Regions from separate parts of the Coprobacillus sp. AF33-1AC genome, predicted to be linked through region 1. Evidence: predicted binding sites of a transcription regulator. Region 1 holds the regulator's gene; each other region holds the start of a gene.
The links. The regulator HrcA, encoded in region 1, represses chaperone genes, less so after heat shock. The targets are predictions, from matches to a motif close to TTTTAGCACTNNNNNNNNNNNAGTGCTAAAA.

Region 1 (6,915 bases):
CATTACACCTGATAAATCTTTTTTAGCTTTTTCTGCAGCTTCTTTAATACGTTGCATTGCCATTTTATCTTGTGATAAATCAACACCTTGATCTTTTTTGAATTCAGAAACGATCCATTCCATAACTTTATTATCAAAATCGTCCCCACCTAATTTATTATTACCAGCAGTAGCTAATACTTCAAATGTACCATCAGCTAAATCAAGAATGGATACGTCGAAAGTACCACCACCTAAGTCATAAACTAATACTTTTTGTTCTTGATCTAATTTATCAAGACCGAATGCTAATGCTGCAGCAGTTGGTTCATTAATAATACGTTCTACATCTAAACCAGCAATTTTACCAGCATCTTTTGTTGCTTGACGTTGAGCATCATTGAAGTATGCAGGTACTGTAATAACTGCTTTTGTTACTTTTTCACCTAAATAAGCTTCAGCAGTAGCTTTTAAGTTTTGTAAAATCATAGCTGAAATTTCTTGTGGTGTATATTCTTTACCATTTACTTTTTCTTTATAATCTGTACCCATATGACGTTTTACAGACATAACTGTATCAGGGTTAGTTACTGCTTGTCTTTTTGCAGCTTCACCTACAATAATTTCTCCATTTTTGAAAGAGACAACTGAAGGAGTTGTACGATTTCCTTCTGGATTTGCAATTACTTTAACATCTCCATTTTCTAAAACACTTACACATGAGTTTGTTGTTCCTAAGTCAATACCAATAATTTTAGACATATTCATTTCCTCCTATTTATTCACTTACTTTAACTAAAGATGCACGAATAACGCGATCTTTTAACATATATCCTTTTTGTAATTCTTCAACAATCATTCCTGGTTCAACACCATCTTCTTTAACAGTCATCACTGCTTGATGATAATTTGGATCAAATTCCTTACCTTCGGTTTCAATAACCTTAACACCTTGATTTTCTAACAATGTCATAATTTGTTTATAAATCATTTCATATCCTTTTAAGAAATTACTTATTTCTTCACTTGGATTTTGTACTGCTAAAGATCTTTCAAAGTTATCAATTACAGGAAGTAATTGTTCGATGAATCCTTGCATCATAAACTTTAAATTATTTGCATGTTCATTTTGCATACGTCTTTTTAAGTTTTCCATATCTGCAAAGACTTTATAATAATCATTTTTCCATTTATCAACTTCTTCTTGAAGAGCTTTCATTTCATCTTCTAAAGAAGCTTCTTGATTATCATTTTCTTCAACTGTATTTTCTTCTTCAACTTCTTTTGTTTCTTCAACTACAGTTTCATTATCTTTTTCTGCCACCATGTTCACCTCTATTTCCAATGTCATTTGGTAATTCGTCTAAAAATGCTTTTTCAATATGTGCTGAAATATATTCAACCAATGCTACCACTTTTTCATAAGGCATACGGGTTGGTCCTATAACTGAAATAGATCCTTTTGACGTTTCCCCAGTTTTAAATGATGCTGATATAACTGAAACATCACCAATTTCATCAATTGGTGAATCAACACCAATCTTAACTTGTACACCATCTTCTATTGATAGTGGTTGGAATGTTTTCCAAGCTTGCGAATTCTCAAATGCGCTTACAATTTTTCTTAACTTATCTACATCGTTGTATTCAGGTTGATAAAGCATATTTTCTTTTCCAGAGAAATAAACATTACTTGAAGCAAATTTAACAAAAGCTTCTAGAAATGCATTCAACAATTCTTCATGTTGTCTAACACTCGTGGAAAGAACTGGCCTTACATCTCTTTCTAAATGAAACGCAACCTGATTAATAGGCGTACCTACAAGTAAATCATTCATAACATTAACACAACTCATTAAATCTTCCATTTCCACATCAGATGAAAATTGGAAAATCTTGTTTTCAACATGTCCCTGACTTGTAATAATAATAGCTGTAACTTTACCGTATTCAAGAGGAACAACTGTAATTCTTTGTAGTGTATCATCACTAGCTGAATTTCCTAATGCAACACTGGTAAGATGCGTTAATTCACTCAACATATTACAACTTTCGTGAACAATATCTGTCAGATTACCTCTACGCTTATTAAAAATTGTCGCAACTTGATTTTTTGTTGTTTCATCAAGATCAACTTTGCCTAAATTGTGCACATAGAAACGATATCCTTCTTTTGAAGGAATTCTTCCTGATGAAGTATGTGTCTTTTCAAGATATCCATAGTCTTCAAGAAAACTCATTTCATTACGAATCGTGGCACTAGAATAAGGCAATTGATATTTGGTCATTAAAGTTTTAGATCCCACCGGTTCAGCAGTTTCAATAAACTCATCAACAATACATTTAAATATCAATAACTGTCTTGCTGTTAACATCAAGTTCACCACCTTTAGCACTCCTTTTTCCTTTGTGCTAAATACATTATACATGATTTATTAGCACTGTCAAGCAACTTGTGCTAATTTTTAAAAATTTATTTTTTAAGACAAAAAAAGGCAATTTCCACTGCCTTTCTATTCTAAATAAAATCAACTAAGATTGCATTGAGCAAATAAAAATAATCAGGATTAACTTTCAAATAATGATGATTCAAAAACAAATGTTTCATCTTAATATGTTTATTTAAAGGTTCTTGATAATATTCTATAAAGTTTACTTGATAACATTGATTAAAAACATCAATATTTAATCCTTCTACCAGTCTTAAAGACATCATAAGATGATTAAACATATGATCCTCTTTTGATAAAGTTTCAATTTTTAAAATTGATTGTCCTTTTAAATAGTGACTTAAAGAGCGACTATGTTCTTTCATTTGATTATCAACTTTACCACATGCTCCAATACCTAGTCCTTCATAATTTTCATAACGCCAATATTTCAAATTATGAAGGCATTGATAGCCATCTTTAGCATAATTAGATACTTCATATTTTTTAAAGTTCATTTCTTTTAATGTTTGATCTATGAGTTGATTCATTTGGTATTCTATTTCTTCGTCAATAGGTTCAAAATCTTTAATTTTTAAAACAGTATGATCTTCTAAAATCAAAGAATAATATGATAAGTGTTGAATATCTAATGATTTAATAGTTAACAAATCATTTTTTACATCATCTATTGTTTGATGAGGTAAACCATACATCAGATCTAATGAAATGTTTTTAAATCCCAATTGTTTTGCTTGATTAATTAAATCATAGACATCTTGACAACAATGAACTCGACCAATATAAGGTAGAAGCTGATCATTAAATGTTTGCACCCCTATGCTTAGCCTTGTGATACCACCGTCTTTTAAGATACTTAATTTCTTTATATTCATGGTTTCTGGATTAAGTTCAATTGAATATTCTTTAACTGAATTTAAATATGGTTTAAAGATATTCATCAGACGTACTAACTGCTTTTCATTTAGACTGCTTGGTGTTCCACCACCAATATAAATTGTTTCAAATTCATTTATCGAAAGTTGTTTAAATTCATTTTCCAAACAATCTAAATATTGATTTGCTACTTTTTCATCATAAAAGACTTTACAAAAATCACAATAATGGCAAATATGATTACAAAAGGGAATATGTACATATAATGCCTTAACCGCCATCTTTAATACCAAACTCCTTTGCTAAACCACCTAATGAAGTTTCTTTATAAGCACTATTTAAGTCTTTTCCTGTCTCTTTCATAACTCTTACAATAGCATCATAAGAAACTTTATTTTTTCTTAAATAGCCTAATTGTTTCGCATATAAAGCTGCATCTATTGCCCGTAAAGCACCAAAACCATTACGCTCAATACATGGAATTTGTACATAACCACCAACCGGATCACAGGTAAGTCCTAAGTTATGTTCTAGTCCCATTTCCCCTGCATACTCTATTAAACTATTATTTAATTCTAAAATCCATCCGTAAGCTGCAGCAGCCATCGAACAAGCTGTACCTACTTCAGCTTGACAACCTCCATCAGCGCCAGAAATCGTTGCATTTGTCTTAACAACATTACCAAACAATCCTGCAACTGCTAAGGCTTTAATCAATTCTTTTCGCGGGATATTTAATTGTTTATAACAATAATACAAAACTGCCGGTAAAACACCACTTGCTCCACAAGTAGGTGCCGTTACCACTTTATGTCCACATGCATTTTCTTCAGAAACCGCATAAGCATAACTACTTACCAATAAACGTTCTCTTTCACTTTCTCTGCGTGTATTCAGTGCTTGTTGGTACATTGATTTAGCTACTCTTTTTAATTGTAATTTACCGGGTATTGTTCCTTCTGCTGATAGTCCGGATTGAACACATGCAAACATTGTATCTAAAACCTCAAACAAATACGCTTTAAAATTATCATCTTCATAATTCATAACATAATCATAAAAAGATATACCTTCTGTTTCAATATGCTTTTCGATTTCTTTTAATGTTTGATGGGGATAAACTTGTTTAGCTTGACTCAATTTACTATTTTCAAATTCAACCGATCCCCCACCAATAGAATAGGCTGTTAATGTATCTATTAATTGATCTTCACGATAAATATAAAAACGCATACCATTAGGATGATAAGGTAAAGTCTCACTTTTAAAATGTATCTCAGTACGATCACCTAATGTCTTTTTTATAATATAATCCGTCAAATGTCCTTTTCCAGTCAATGCCAATGATCCATACAAATCAACAACATATTTCGATGCTTGTGGATATCGTGTTTTCACTTGACTTGCTGCAATTTGAGGGCCCATAGTATGCGAAGATGATGGGCCAAATCCAATTTTAAATAACTCTCTTAATGATTCCATACTTTACTCCTAAATTCTTAATAAAAATAACTCTAATCCTTTTTTCTTATCTATTTTCCCAGTTTTGATTGAAACATCCAATTTCGATAGTTCATTCAAATAAGATAATAACTCTTGTAAATCATATTTTGTACCTTCTTTTCGAACATATTTCAATCGGTAAGGATTAACTGATAATATCTTTGCTATTTCACGATCATTATATCCTTTTCTATCTAATAATTTGACTTGATAAATAAGACGCATTGAATTTGCTATCAATACAATCAGCATAATTGGTTCTTCTTCAAGAACCATTAAATCATGATACACTTCAAATATTTTCTTTCGATTCTTATCTAAAATCGCACTGGTTAAATCAAATACATTTTCATCTAACGGTTTACTTACCAACATATCGACTGCATGATAATCAATATGTGATGTATATAAACATAGTTTTTCAACCTCATTAGAAACATTCAAAAGATTTAATCCCGTACGCGCAATTAATAATTCTAATGCATCATCATCAATAGTAGCATTCCTTTTTTTGATTGCTTGGCGAGTCGTATCAGATACCTTATAATAATTTAATGTATTGACTTCAAAAAACTTTGCTTTTTTTCTTAATTCCTTGACGACTTTCTTTCTTTCATCAAAATTCTTTTTATCATGAAAAATAACAAGATGAACATGGTCATCAATTTGGTCCATACATTTTTTAAATATCTCAACATCTTGATTATCTTTCTTCAATTTCTTTGTTGTAAGAAAATCAGCTTTTTTAATGACTACCATTTTTGTTTCATTTAAAAATGGAGGTGTCATCACATCTTCATAAACAGCTTCCATACCATCCCGGTCAACTTCATAAACAGTATAATTCATCATTTCTTCATGACATTGATATTCTTTTTTTAACTTTTCAAGACGTTGATCCATCAACAATCTTTCCTCACCATATATTACAAAAATCATTTTATCACCATATCACATTATAAACTAAATACATAACAAAGTCATGAATAAATATAATGATTGAAACCATAACTGATAATTTTAACCATTCCCATTTCATCACTTCGATAAACATGTATTCCATAATGTTTTAATCGCTGTATCACCTCATAGTGAGGGTGGTGATATAAATTATGTTTTCCTACACTAATCAAAGCAATTTTAGGTTGAATCGTTCTTAAAAAAGCAGCAGAGGTTGCACTATGACTACCATGATGGGAAACTTTTAAAACATCCACTTTTAAATGAGGATAACGTTCTATAAGATCTTGTTCTACATGAGATGAAATATCACCAGTGAATAAATATTTTAAATCTTGAATTTTTGCATAAATGATTTGAGACCGATCATTAGCATCACTATATTGTTGATTCAATAAAAGGCGTTTAAATAACACTTTTCCTATTTTTATCTCTTTAAAATCGTTAATAACTTTCTTTACCGTAAAGTGCTCTAACAAACTCTCTAATGCTCCTGCATGATCATAGTCATCATGAGATATAAATACAGCATCTAAATATTTTGCACCTTGACTTTCAAGATAAGGAATAATGGTATCAGTTGCTAGATCACGATTTTTAAGTCCACCTGTGTCAATTAAAACATTACCTAAATTAAATGGCTGTTGAATAAAAAAACAATCTCCTTGACCTACATCAATCATCACAACTTGACCTTCCATACGATAATAAGGATAAAAATAAAAAGCAACAAGACAAGCCAAAATCATCATCAATTCTTTTCTTATTGTTCTTTGACTATTTAATCGTATTATTCCCTTAAAATAATAAAGGTAATAAACCATTACAAACATCAATGTAGGATGACTAAAATGAAGGCTATAAGATATACCATAACAAAACTCAATCAAATAATTTAATAAACAAATACTCAAAGACAACAGAGGTACCATGATTTGGCCCAATAACATATAGCTTAAAATAAACTGATATAAAAGTTCTATATAGGGAACACAAACAACGGATAAAACAAATGATAATAATGGAATGCGATGATTAACACACATTAAAATCGGTAAACTCCCTAGCATCATATAATATTCACTCCAACGATGTCGATTAAGTAACAGCACAATAAAATACATAAAATATGAAAAAATAAACGACA
Region 2 (6,915 bases), on a different contig from region 1:
TATTCTGGTTTAGCAGCAAAAGTGGCTGATGATTTGGAAAAGGTGATTCCTAATCATGAAGTACGTTCTGTAAATCCAGGACATATTATTCGTGGTGGTGATATTACAGCTTATGATCGTATTTTATCTATTCGCTATGGTGTAGCAGCTGTAGAACTTATCAATGAAGGTAAGTTTGGTAATGTTGTTACAATTAATGGAGATAAAATGGGATATACTTCATTAGAAGAAGTTATTGGTGCTGCTAAAATTGGCCAACAAAAACATGTTGATCCTCATGGAGAATTAGTCAAAGCTGCAAAAGCTATTGGTATTTCATTTGGTGATGAATAATAAAACAAACGGACCTGTAAAGGTCCGTTTTAGTCATCAAAATCATTGATAGGGCTATGTAAAGGGTGACGTACGTCATTTTCTTTATCATAGCTAATTTTATTTTTTATGTTATTATCATAATCTTTTTTAAATATACAAGAAAAGATAACATTAAGAATATATTCCATAGATGTTTGTGATGCAAAAGGAGCAATTTTTGTAAAGATTTTTTCTCTTGATCCGATATTTAATATGTAGTTTGCATAGTGAGATAGACGATTATCACCTATTGAAGTTAAAATAATAATAGGTGTTTTTTTATCCTTTAATATTTTAGCAACCTTAATTAATTCATTTGTTTCTCCAGAGTATGAAATAATCATAGCTACCTTATTTGGATTAGAATTGTATGACATAAATACTTGTTCACCAGCAATCATTTTTAAATTAACATTTCTTTGGATCCTCATCATTTTATGTTGGAATGATAAAGCTGCAAGCAGTGAATTACCTGTACCATAAATATCAATATCATAATTATGATAAAGTAGTTCTACAATTTGATGTAACTGGTCAAAATCAATAAGCTGAATGGTTTCAGCAACTACTTCTTGATTTAAACTGGCTAATTTATGAACAATCATCGAATCACTGTCATTTTTACTAAAAGGAAAGTTAACATCAATCCGATTTGTATGTGCTAAGTCAAATTGTAATTCTGCTGAATATTTAATTTTAAAATCACTGTACCCTTCAAGACCTAATTTATGACATAATCTAACAATAGTGGCTGGAGAGGTATAGGTTTTTTGTGCAAGTTCTTTAATAGAAAGAGTTAATACTTTTTCTCCTTCGTTTAAAATATAGTGTGCAATTTCTTTTTCTGAATGGGAAAAGTCAAGTTCAAATTCTAATTGTGTCATTATACTCATTTTTATCACCATAATCATTATATCATGAAACAAAGTTTCATAAAACTGTTGTTTTTTAAATTAAATATGAAACAATATAAAAAGGAACATCATAGATATTTACAATTAAATTTTGATGGTTAAAATATTATTGTGAGATAAAAAAGGAGATTATTATGGAAAAAAAATTAGCTAAAGATTTTTATTGGGGTGGATCAGTTTCATCATTCCAAACTGAAGGACATCGTCATGAAGGTGGAAAAGGATTATGTGTTTATGATGTAAGACCTATGAATCCTGAATTTTCTGATTGGAATGATGCTATTGATGAATATACTCGTTATGATGAAGATATTGCATTAATGAAAGGAATGGGATTTAATTTCTATCGTTTCTCTATTTGTTGGAGTCGTATTATTCCTAATGGTACATTAGATGAACCAGTTAATGAAGAAGGAGTTAAATTTTATAGCGATTTAATTGATAAATTATTAGCTGCTGGAATTGAACCAATGATTACATTAGTTCACTTTGATATGCCATATCATTTAGTAGAAAAATATAATGGTTTTGCTTCAAGATATGTTGTTGATTGCTTTGAAAGATATGCCAAAGTATGTATTGAAAGATTTGGTGATCGTGTTAAACATTGGATGTCATTTAATGAACAAAATCTTCATAGTATGATGTTACGTGTTTCTAACGCTGAAGTTATTCCTGAAGGCGTAAGCTATCCTAAACATTTATATCAAGTTAATCATAATGTTATGATGGCTCACTGTAAAGCAGTACGTGCTTTAAGACAAATGCAACCAGATGCTAAATTCTGCGGAATGGGTGCTATTACAAACATTTATGCTTATGATAATAGTCCAGAAAATAACTTCTTTGCTACTAAAGGTTATAATTTATTAAACGGATTCTTAGTTGATACATTTGCTCAAGGTAAATATCCTGATTATTGGAATGCTTATCTTGAAAACAGAGGATGGATGCCAGAATTTGAAGAAGGCGATGAAGAATTATTAAAATACACAGTTGATTATATTGCTTTCTCTTATTATCGTTCAAATACAGTTAAAACTGGAAAATTTGATTACGAAAGACCTGCACATGAATGTGTAAATGAACAACAAATTAAAAATCCACATTGCGAAGCTAATGAATGGGATTGGGAAATTGATCCAATTGGATTCAGATGGACATTAAATGATTTACATCATAGAACTGGACTTCCAGTATTTGTTCTTGAAAATGGTATTGGATGGCGTGAAGATATGACTCAAGAAGAAGTAGACAAAATGTTAGCAGAAGGTCGTACTATTGAAGATGATTATCGTATCAATTATCATAGAGATCATATTAAAGAAATGAAAAATGCTATTTTTGAAGATGGTGTTGATTGCTTAGGTTATATTACTTGGGGACCAATTGATATCTTAGCTAGTATGTGCAATATGGATAAACGTTATGGATTTGTTTATGTTAATAGAACAAACAAAGATTTAAGAGATATGAAACGTATTCCTAAAAAATCATATTATTGGGTTAAAAAAGCATTTGAAAGCAATGGTGAAGAGTTAGACTAAAAAATAAGATATATCACTTTCATAGTGATATATCTTTTATTTTTATTTGTATTTAATTGGAGTATAATAGTTTTTGAAAAGCGAGGAATATTATATGGAATTTAATGAAGTTATTACAAATCGTTACTCATGCAAGGATTTCACTGATAAACAAATTGATGAACATCAATTAAATGAGATACTAGAAGCTGGAAGAATTGCGCCAACTGCAAAAAACTTTCAAGAACAAAAAATATATGTTATTCAATCAAAAGAATACTTAGATAAAATTGATCACTGCACACCTTGTCGTTATCATGCACCAACGGTTTTAGTTGTTGCTTATGATAAAAATCATGTTTTTAATTATCCTGGTGATAAAAGAAATTCTGGAATTGAAGATGCTTCTATTGTTGCTACTCATATGCTATTAGCTGCCTATAATGCAGGGGTAGATAGTTGTTGGATTAATTTTTTTGATCCTGAACAGTTAGCAAAAGAATTGAATCTTCCAAAAAATGAGGAAATCTTAATGATGATGGATTTAGGGTATGGTAAAGCTAAACCATTAGCTAATCACTTTTCTAGAAAAGAAATTAAAGAAACAGTTCAATATTTATAAATAATTAAGTCTATACAATGTATAGACTTTTTTATACAATAAGCTAAAGGGAGATAGTATATGAAACTGATATTTAAACAAAGATTACTCTCACTATTTGATAGTTATGATATTTATGATGATCAAGACCAAGTTGTTTTTAAGGTGGAAGGGAAATTGAGTTTTGGACATAAATTATTGATTTATAATGTTCATGATGAATTAGTTGGGATGATTAAAGAAGAATTATTGACTTTTATGCCTAGATTTGCTTTGTATAAAAATAATCAATATGTTGGTTCGATTCGCAAAGTATTTCAATTGTTTAAACCTGCTTATGTTTTAGATTATCTTAACTGGTCAATTGAGGGAGAAATAATGGAATGGAATTATGATATTTATGATGAAAATCATCAAAGAGTAGCAAAGATAGATAAAGAACTTCTACATTTAACAGATACTTATATTTTAGATGTTGAGGATTTCCAATATGCATTAGATGTTTTAATGATTGCTTTAGCTATTGATATTGAAAAATGTAGCCGACAAAAATAATCAAGAAAGTTTTAGACATTAATATCATTATTTGTTATGATATCCTAAGAAAAGGGAGAATATAATGGAAAAAAGTAAAAATTTAATTATCGATGTTAATGAAAAACCTAATGGTTTACAATGGATTTTCTTGAGTTTCCAACATGTATTTGCCATGTTTGGAGCAACCATTCTTGTTCCTATTTTGACTGGTTTTCCAGTATCTGTTGCTTTATTTGCCTCAGGTATAGGAACATTAATTTATACAATGTGTACTAAAAGAAAAGTACCAGTATATTTGGGTTCATCTTTTGCCTACATTACAGCAGTTCAATTAGCTGTAAAATCTATGGGTGGTGATGTTTCAGCAGCACAAACAGGATTAATGTTAGTTGGTCTTATTTATGTTATTATTGCAATTATCATTAAATTTGTAGGGAAAGATTGGATTGATCGTTTATTACCACCAATTGTTATTGGACCTATGATTGCAGTTATTGGTTTAGGTCTTGCCAGTAATGCAATTACTAATGCTGGGTTTGTTTTAGGTGGTGAAGTTTCTTATATGATTGTTGCCATTGTTACATTTTTAGTTGCAGCATTAGTTTCAAGTCAAGCAAAGGGATTTTTAAAGATTGTACCTTTTTTAATTGCAATATTAGTAGGGTATGTTTTATCTTTATGTTTTGGTATTGTGGATTTATCAGGAGTATCAAAAGCTGCATGGATTTCAATTCCACAATTTAAATTTCCATTCCATGTACCTGGATTTGACTCATATCATTTACACTTTGGACCTGAAACATGGGCTGTATTACCAGTTGCTATTGTTACTGTTTCAGAACATATTGGCGATCATACAGTTTTAGGAAAAATCTGCGGACTTAATTTCTTAAAAGATCCTGGATTAGATCGTACTTTGATTGGTGATGGTCTTGCTACAACTGTATCTGCATTTATTGGTGGACCTGCTAATACAACTTATGGTGAAAATACAGGTGTTATTGGTTTAACAAAAATTGGTTCTGTATATGTTACTTGTGGAGCAGCGTGTATTGCTATTTTACTTTCTTTTTGTGGTAAAATTGCAGCATTAATCAGTTCTATTCCAAATTGTGTACTTGGAGGAATGAGTATTCTATTATATGGTGTTATTGCTAGTAATGGTTTACGAATTCTTATTGATGAAAAGGTTGATTTTAGTAAACAAAGAAATCTGATTATTGCTTCAGCAATGCTTGTCATTGGTTTAGGTGGTGCGGTTTTCCCACTTGGTGGAAGTGCTACTTTATCTGGAACAGCATTAGCTGCTATTGTTGGCGTACTATTAAATTTAATTTTACCAATGAATTCTAATTAAGAACTTTTTAAAAGTTCTTTTTTATTTATAGCACTCAAGTGTTGACAGTGCTAAATAAAAGTAATATACTGTTTTTAGCAAATTTAATAGCAGAGTGCTAAAGGAGGATAATTATGGCAGAAAAAAAACAATTTAAAGCTGAATCTCAAAGATTACTAGATTTAATGGTCAATTCCATTTATACACATAAAGAAATATTTTTAAGAGAATTAATATCTAATGCAAGTGATGCTAGTGATAAATTATATTATAAAGCTCTTACAGAAAATATTTCATCTATTAATAGACAGGATTTATCTATTGATCTAGCTATTGATAAAGAAAATAGAACTCTTACAATAACAGATCATGGTATTGGAATGGATAAAGATGAATTAGAAGAACATTTAGGAACAATTGCTAATAGTGGGTCATTTAAATTTAAAAACGAAAATGATCATGATGATATAGATATTATTGGTCAATTTGGTGTGGGCTTCTATTCAGCATTTATGGTTGCAAAAAAAGTCGAAGTTTCATCACGTAAGTATGGTCAAGATCAAGGGTATACATGGGTTTCAAGTGCAAATGATGGCTATGAAATTTTTGAAACTAATGGATTATCTACAGGAACATCAATTAAATTATATTTAAAAGATAATACAGATGATGATAAATATGATGAATATTTAGATCAATATGAAATAGAAAGATTAATTAAGAAGTATTCAGATTATGTTCATTATCCAATTAAAATGGATGTGACTGTTTCTAAGAAAAAAGAAGATAGTGATGAATATGAAGATGTTGTTGAAAACAAAACACTTAACTCTATGGTTCCATTATGGAAACGTAATAAAAAGGATATTAAACTAGAAGAATATAATGAATTCTATAAAGATAAATTCAATGATTTTTCAGATCCTTTAAAAGTCATTCATACACGTGTAGAGGGTAATGTTTCTTATGATGCATTATTATTTATTCCTAGTCAAGCACCTATGAATTATTATTCAAATGATTATGAAAAAGGTCTACAACTTTATAGTCGTGGTGTCTTCATTATGGATAAAGCCAGCGATTTAGTTCCAGAACATTTTAGATTTGTTAAAGGTTTAGTTGATTCACAAGATTTATCTTTAAATATTTCACGTGAAATTTTACAGCACGATCGTCAATTAAAATTAATTGCTGATAAGATTGAAAAGAAAATTCAAAGTGAATTAGAAAATATGTTAAAAAATGACCGTGAAAAATATGAGTCATTCTTTAAAAATTTTGGTCTTCAATTAAAATTTGGTATTTATCAAAGCTATGGTATGCTAAAAGATAAATTACAAGATTTATTACTATTCTATTCAAGCAAACAAGATAAATATATTACTTTAAAAGAATATATTGATAGTATGAAAGAAGGACAAGCTGAAATCTATTTTGCAAGTGGTGAAACAAAAGAAAAAATTGCAACTTTACCACAAGTAGAAGTGGTTTTAGATAAAGATTATGATGTTTTATTCATGATGGACAATGTTGATGAATTTATGATTCAAATGATGAGAGATTATGATGGTAAAGCATTTAAAAATGTAGCTCAAGGTGATTTAAATCTTGAAACTGAAGAAGAAAAGAAAGAATTAGAAAAGATTA
Region 3 (6,915 bases), on a different contig from region 1:
AAGATAGAATAACAAAGTCAAAAGGATATTGGTTAAAATCTTTTTGAAAGTCTTGAATTGTATGGGTTTGCATGCCAAATTCTACGCCTAGTTTCATTTTTATTTGATCATGATATAAATCTTTTAAACGATTAAATTCTTTTATATAAGCATTATAATCAACAACGTATTTTAAATCGTTTGTTAGATAATCTACATGCTCTGTAATGCATATTTCTTTGATTCCCTTCGTTATGGCATCTTTGATAACATCTTCCATTGGATAGTTACAATCATTAGAAAAAGCTGTATGAACATGATAATCACTATACATAAAATCACCACCTTGTATTTATTCTACCATAATAAATAGGGTTATGATATGATGAACATGAGGTGATTTAATGATTAAATGGGGAATTATTGGTCTAGGCAATATTGCTTGGCGTTTTGTTCAAAGTATTCAATATGCTGATCGTGCTTGTATTGAAGCCATTGCCAGCCATAATCAAGAAAAACAAAATAAATTTAAAGCGGTTCTTCATCATGTAAAAGTATATGATGATTATGAAACTTTAATTCGTAGTGACGTCGATGCCATTTATATTGCTTTACCTCATGGTATGCACTATCATTATGCAAAAATGGCTCTTCTTTGTCATAAACATGTCTTAGTAGAAAAACCTTCTACTTTGAGCTATCAAGATACTAAGGAACTGATTGCATTAGCTCATCAAAATCAGGTATTTTTTATGGAAGCTTTAAAAACGAGATTCATTGCTTTTAATCAGCAGATTAAAGATGAAGTGAATAAAGGCACAATTGGTCAAGTTATTAAGGTACAAGCTTCTTTTTGTAATGATGTTTTAGATAATAAAAGACCTGGATGGTATTTATTAGATCCTATTCAAGGTGGCGCTTTATATGATGTAGGACCTTATCCCATTTCTTTTGTTATGGATTTTCTAGGCGACAAGTATCAAAGTATTCAAAGTCATTATCGTATTAAAGAAGGTATTGATCATTATTTTTATAGTGAATTAGATTATGGTAATGCTAAAGGAATTGTTGAAGGAGCTATTGATGAAAATAAAGAACGTATGGGTTATATTTATGGGACTCTTGGAAGAATAGAGATTCCTATGTATAATCGTCCTATCGAATATACGGTTTATTTAAATGATGGTCAAAGTTATCATTATCATCAAGATTTACTCTTTGATGATATGTATGATGAAATAAAAAAAGCAAATGATGGTATCATGAATAAAGATGATGATATTCAAGAATGGTCCCATCAAGACAGTTTATCTTTAATGAAAATCATAGAAGATATTAAAGAATCTTTTCATTAACTTTAGATAAAATATAGAGACTATTGATAGTTATTAATAGTCTTTTTTTGTATAGTTCCAACGTGAAAAGAGGACAATATATGAAATTAACAAAACAAAATACCCATGATTTTTTTAAAATCATTAATGACAAACAAATTAAAAGTGTTTTTCAACCCATTGTATCTTTACAAACAGGTGAAATCATTTCTTATGAGGCATTAAGCAGAATTACATTAAAACCATGTTCTTTAACAATAGAAGAATTATTTAATATGGCTAACCAAATGAATCAAGCTTGGAATTTGGATTCATTGTGTCGTAAAAAAGCTTTAAAAGCAAGCCAAAAGCTACCATCAAATTTACAACTCTTTATCAATGTTGATGCTAATATCTTACTTGATCAAGAATTTGTCCAAGGATTTACTAAAGAATATTTAAATAAATATCATTTAGATAGTCACCGTATTGTCTTTGAATTATCTGAAAAGACATCTATTCAAAATATGGAATTATTTAATAAAGCCGTTAAACATTATCGTAATCAAGGTTTTAAAATAGCCATTGATGATGCCGGTGCTGGTTATTCTAATTTAAATAGAATTAGTCAAGTTAAACCTGAATATATCAAGATAGACCGTGAACTCATTCATAATATTCATCAAAACATAGATAAATCAACTATGGTAGAAGCTATGGTTCATTATTGTAAAGAAATGAATTATTTATTGATTGCTGAAGGAATTGAAACAGAGGAAGAACTCACTTATCTTATTAAACTAGGGGTAGAATATGGTCAAGGATACTATTTGCAAAAACCAAGTGACACCTTTTGTGATATAGAAAGTACTAAAAAAGCAAAAATCAAACAACTATACCCCCATGATCATGCTTCCTTTCTACATAATGATTCCATAGAATCATTATGTAAAAGTACATATACTTTAAAAATCAGTGATTCAATAAAAAAAGCATATGATTTATTTAATCAAGATATGACGTCTAAAATTTATATTCTTGATGATCATCATCATTTTTTAGGTATCATTAAAAAAGAATATTTATTTAATGAATTTGGTTGTATTTATCATGAATTAGCTCATATTGATGATATTGTTAATCAAGACTGTTTAACTGTTTTTTCACATTTTTCAATAAAAAATGTCTGTCAATTAGCATTAAACAGACCTTCACATCTTATTTATGATGATATTATTGTTTTAGATAATCAACGCTTTATAGGCATTGTATCTGTAATTGATTTACTCCGTTTTTATATAAAATAAAAAATCAATAAGGAATATAATCTCCTTATTGATTTTCTTTATTAATACATTTGAGGCATTGCAGGAGCGGCTGGGGCATCATCTGATTTTGCTTCCGCAATTCCAGCTTCTGTTGTAATAAATAATGAAGCAATACTACTTGCATTTAATAATGCACTTCTGGTTACTTTAGTTGGATCAATGATACCTTTTTCAAACATATCGACCCATTCACCATTTTTAGCATCAAATCCCATGTTTTTATTAGCCTTCTTTTGACCTTCAACAATATCTTCTGCATTATATCCAGCATTTTCTGCTATTTGGCTAATTGGTGCAAATAACGAATCCATTACAATATTAATACCTTTTTGTACATCAACATGATTTGATTTTAATACTGGTTTTACTTCTTTATAAGCTTCAACTAAAGCAGCACCACCACCAATAACAATTCCTTCTTCAACAGCAGCTTTTGTTGCATTTAAAGCATCTTCAATTCTTAATTTCTTTTCGTTTAATTCACTTTCTGTTGTTGCTCCAACTTTAATTGTTGCTACACCATTAGATAATTTACCTAAACGTTCTTGTAATTGTTTTTTATCATAATCAGATTGAATATTTTCAAGTTGAGCTTTAATATCATTAATTCTTACTTTTAATGCTTCACTTTGTTCACTAGAAGAAATCATTGTAGTATTATCTTTTGTTACAATAATCTTTTTAATTGTTCCTAAATCATCCATTGTGACATCTTTTAAATTCATTTGTAAATCCTTATTAATGAATTTAGCATTTGTAAGTGCTGCAATATCTTGTAACATTTCTTTTTGATTATCACCAAATCCTGGTGCCTTAGTGGCTACAACATTGAAAGTACCACGTAATTTATTTAAAACAAGTGTTGAAATAACTTCATTTTCATAATCTTCAGCAATAAGTAATAAAGGCTTATTGGCTTGAACGACTTGTTCTAGTACAGGTAGAATTTCTTGTAAGTTTGTGATTTTATGATTTGTAACTAATACTAATGGACTATCCATTTCAACTTGCATTTTATCACGATCACTGACCATATATGGTGAAACATAGCCTTTATCATATTGCATACCTTCACTGACTTCTAATTCATCATCAAAGCTATTTGATTTATCTACATTAATGACACCATCACGACCAACTTTTTCCATTGCTTGTGCAATGAGTTGTCCAATTTCTTCGTTTCCAGCAGATATTGTCGCAACAGAAGCAATATCATTGCTTGTTTCAATTTTACGAGAATGATTTAATACTGATTTTGCTACTTCTTTACTCGCTTTTTCAATTCCTTCTCGCATCAATACTGGATTAGCTCCTTTATCAACAGCTTTTAATCCATTAACAATCATTTGACGTGCTAAGATTGTGGCTGTTGTTGTCCCATCTCCAGCTACATCATTTGTATTATTGGCTACTTCATAAACTAATTTAGCACCCATATTTTCAAATTTATCTTCTAATTCAATTTCTTTAGCAATACTTACACCATCATTTGTAATTAATGGTGATCCAAAACCTTTATCTAAGACAACATTACGACCTTTAGGTCCTAATGTAACACTTACTGCATCTGCAAGAGTATTTACACCCTTTAACATTGATTTACGTGCATCATTTGAAAATCTTACTTCTTTACTCATAAATATGCGCCTCCTTATTCAAACTTTGCCATAATATCTTTTTCATCAATAATGATATATTTTTCATCATCAATGGTTACATTTGTACCTGAATATTCTTTATAAACAACGCGATCATTTTCTTTTAATCCACTTTCACATTCTTCACCTACTGCTTTAACTAAAGCAACACTTGGAACATCTTTCTTTTCAGTGGTAAGTATAATGCCACTTGTTGTTTTATTTTCAACTTCTTCTTTTTGTAATAGTACAAATTTATGCAATGGTTTTATCATCGTATTCACTCCTTTAGCACTCTCTTTATCTATGTGCTAACAGTATTATAACTCTTTCTAGCACTCTGTCAAGATGAATGCTAAAAAATATTATATATTTTATTATACAAAAAAAAGAAATGAATATTCATTTCTTTAGTGTTTCATAAATTTTTTAGCTAATGTTTCCACTTGATTACGTGAGATATGAAATTTATCACATAAGTCATCAACCATCTGATTGAGTTCTTCCGGTGATTTATTTTTTAATAAATCCATATCTACTCCCATGTTTGAAGCCATTGATTTAGCTTGTTCAAATGCTTGATTTTGTTTTTGATTGAATTGTTCACGAATAGATACTAATTCATCTATTTCATCACTATCTAATCCTAATTGATCAAAAAATTCTAAAGCTCTTGACAATAATAATTCAATTTCTAATATATAAGCCTGATCATCCAGTTCATAGATTCCCTGCATATCACCTTTTAAAGTATCTAATTGATTTAATTCTATTTCATCTAATTCTAAATCTTCATATTCATTGTTTTCTATATCACTTAAGATAATTGATATATCATATAAGACTTTTTCATGAAGTGATAAATCATAAGATACTTCTAAAGTTGTCAGCTTAGATAAAACAGTGCAAAGTTGTTCTATATCGAAAATAGTATCACTAAAAGTGTAGTGTTCATCTTTCGTTTGGATTTTAACAAAAAGTTGCTTTTTATTTTTCTTTAAAGTAATACTTTGGATATTTTGATAATTAATTTGACCTTTTTTTGTTAATTGAAAATATAAGTTGTTTTCAGTAAAAATTAAACCTTTACTACCATCTAAACCTGTAGACAAATCAACATATAATATAACATGATAATCTTCACTACTACCATATTGATAAATAGCGTTACTGATTTGCGCTGGTAATTGATTTTGTAAATAAACATGTCCTTTTTTTATATTCAATGATTGTATTAATTCAACTTTATCCATAGTAAACTCCTTTTATAATAAATTAAATGATTTTAAAATATAAATCCACATCGTTATAGAAAAACCACTTAATAATGTTGTAAGCATGACAACACTCGAAGTTAACACCCCTTCATGTCCCATATTTTTTGCCATGACAAAACTACTTACAGTTGTTGCCGAACCTAACATAATTACAATAGCGATCAACTTTTCATGAGTAAATCCTAATTTTACAGCAACCGGTAAAAACAACAAGCAAAAACCAAATAGTTTAAAAAATGTAGCAACAAGTGCAGGTGTTACTTTATTTAAAGCCTTTTTAAAATCAAAAGAAGCACCCATTGCCATCAATCCCATTGGTGTCGCTATTGCCCCTACACTACTTACCGTTTTATCTAGAATCGTAGGCATAGGCAATTTTAATAAAGACCAAATTAGTCCACAAACAATCCCTATTATGATAGGATTTTTCAATATTCCTATTAGCGTTGATTTTAAAACCTGACCATCAAATTGATGTTGACCGGGTTTAAAAAATGATAAAACAACCACGGCCATTACATTATATAATGGCACGCTACCGATAATCATAATTGGTGCCATTTTTGCATTACCATATATATTTTGAATCAAAGCAATACCTAAAAGTGCTGCACTACTGCGATAAGTAGCTTGAATAAATTCTCCTCTTAATCCTCTTTCTTTTAAAAATAAAGAAAGCAGTGCCGAAATCACAATACAAATAAAGGTAACAATGAAACAAAAAATAACAAACTTTAAATCCCATACTTCATTAAAATCTACAGTAGCTAAATCATGAAATAAAAGTACTGGTAATGGAATCAAAAAAACAAACTTATTCATTTTTGATGCTAAGACATCGTCTATAATACCGATCTTTTTAAAAAATATACCTAGCAACATCAATAAGAAAACAGGTAGCGTTGCATTCAAGCTAAAAATTAAATTATCCACAATTTTACCTCCAATTATGAAACTATCTTACCTCATAAAACAATGAGATTAAACAATGAATTGATATAAAGCAACAAAAGGCATAACAAGAACTAAAGCAGGTATTAAGTTAATGGCTTTAATTTTAAATATTTTTGCTACAGTTAAACCTGTAATCATTGTAATAATACCACCACACGCCTTAAAATCAGCAATCATTGTAGGAGTAGTAAAAGGAATAATAAACTGTGCTAATAAAAAACACAAAATTAAAATAATAAATTGTGGTACACATATAAGTAGCTGAGCATACCCTAGTGCTGCACCAAACAAAATAGCAGTAAAAAAGTCTAAAACTGATTTAGAGATTAAGACAAAAGAATCCCCACTCATTCCTTCGCTTAACGCTCCAAATATACCTGTACCGCTCATAGAGAACATAAGAACAACAAGTAAATAAACTTCCATA

Region 2: the regulator HrcA is predicted to act here: its motif matches at 5,315-5,345, upstream of htpG (molecular chaperone HtpG).
Region 3: the regulator HrcA is predicted to act here: its motif matches at 4,544-4,574, upstream of DWZ53_RS10790 (co-chaperone GroES).

Annotation. Positions count from the first base shown of each region.
Region 1 is NZ_QRQB01000005.1:58,632-65,546, forward strand. Features, by position in the region: gene dnaK (molecular chaperone DnaK) at 1-741, opposite strand, end outside; gene grpE (nucleotide exchange factor GrpE) at 758-1,306, opposite strand; gene hrcA (heat-inducible transcriptional repressor HrcA) at 1,287-2,354, opposite strand; gene hemW (radical SAM family heme chaperone HemW) at 2,498-3,598, opposite strand; gene DWZ53_RS03350 (L-serine ammonia-lyase, iron-sulfur-dependent, subunit alpha) at 3,576-4,787, opposite strand; gene holA (DNA polymerase III subunit delta) at 4,797-5,747, opposite strand; gene DWZ53_RS03360 (DNA internalization-related competence protein ComEC/Rec2) at 5,789-6,915, opposite strand, start outside.
Region 2 is NZ_QRQB01000004.1:57,540-64,454, reverse strand. Features, by position in the region: gene DWZ53_RS02825 (6-phosphofructokinase) at 1-333, shown strand, start outside; gene DWZ53_RS02820 (MurR/RpiR family transcriptional regulator) at 363-1,247, opposite strand; gene DWZ53_RS02815 (glycoside hydrolase family 1 protein) at 1,403-2,815, shown strand; gene DWZ53_RS02810 (nitroreductase family protein) at 2,910-3,416, shown strand; gene DWZ53_RS02805 (LURP-one-related/scramblase family protein) at 3,477-3,950, shown strand; gene DWZ53_RS02800 (uracil-xanthine permease family protein) at 4,015-5,289, shown strand; gene htpG (molecular chaperone HtpG) at 5,403-6,915, shown strand, end outside.
Region 3 is NZ_QRQB01000041.1:373-7,287, reverse strand. Features, by position in the region: gene DWZ53_RS10810 (histidinol-phosphatase HisJ family protein) at 1-313, opposite strand, end outside; gene DWZ53_RS10805 (Gfo/Idh/MocA family protein) at 384-1,334, shown strand; gene DWZ53_RS10800 (EAL domain-containing protein) at 1,415-2,599, shown strand; gene groL (chaperonin GroEL) at 2,641-4,257, opposite strand; gene DWZ53_RS10790 (co-chaperone GroES) at 4,272-4,532, opposite strand; gene DWZ53_RS10785 (hypothetical protein) at 4,668-5,510, opposite strand; gene DWZ53_RS10780 (AEC family transporter) at 5,523-6,467, opposite strand; gene DWZ53_RS10775 (DUF554 domain-containing protein) at 6,516-6,915, opposite strand, start outside.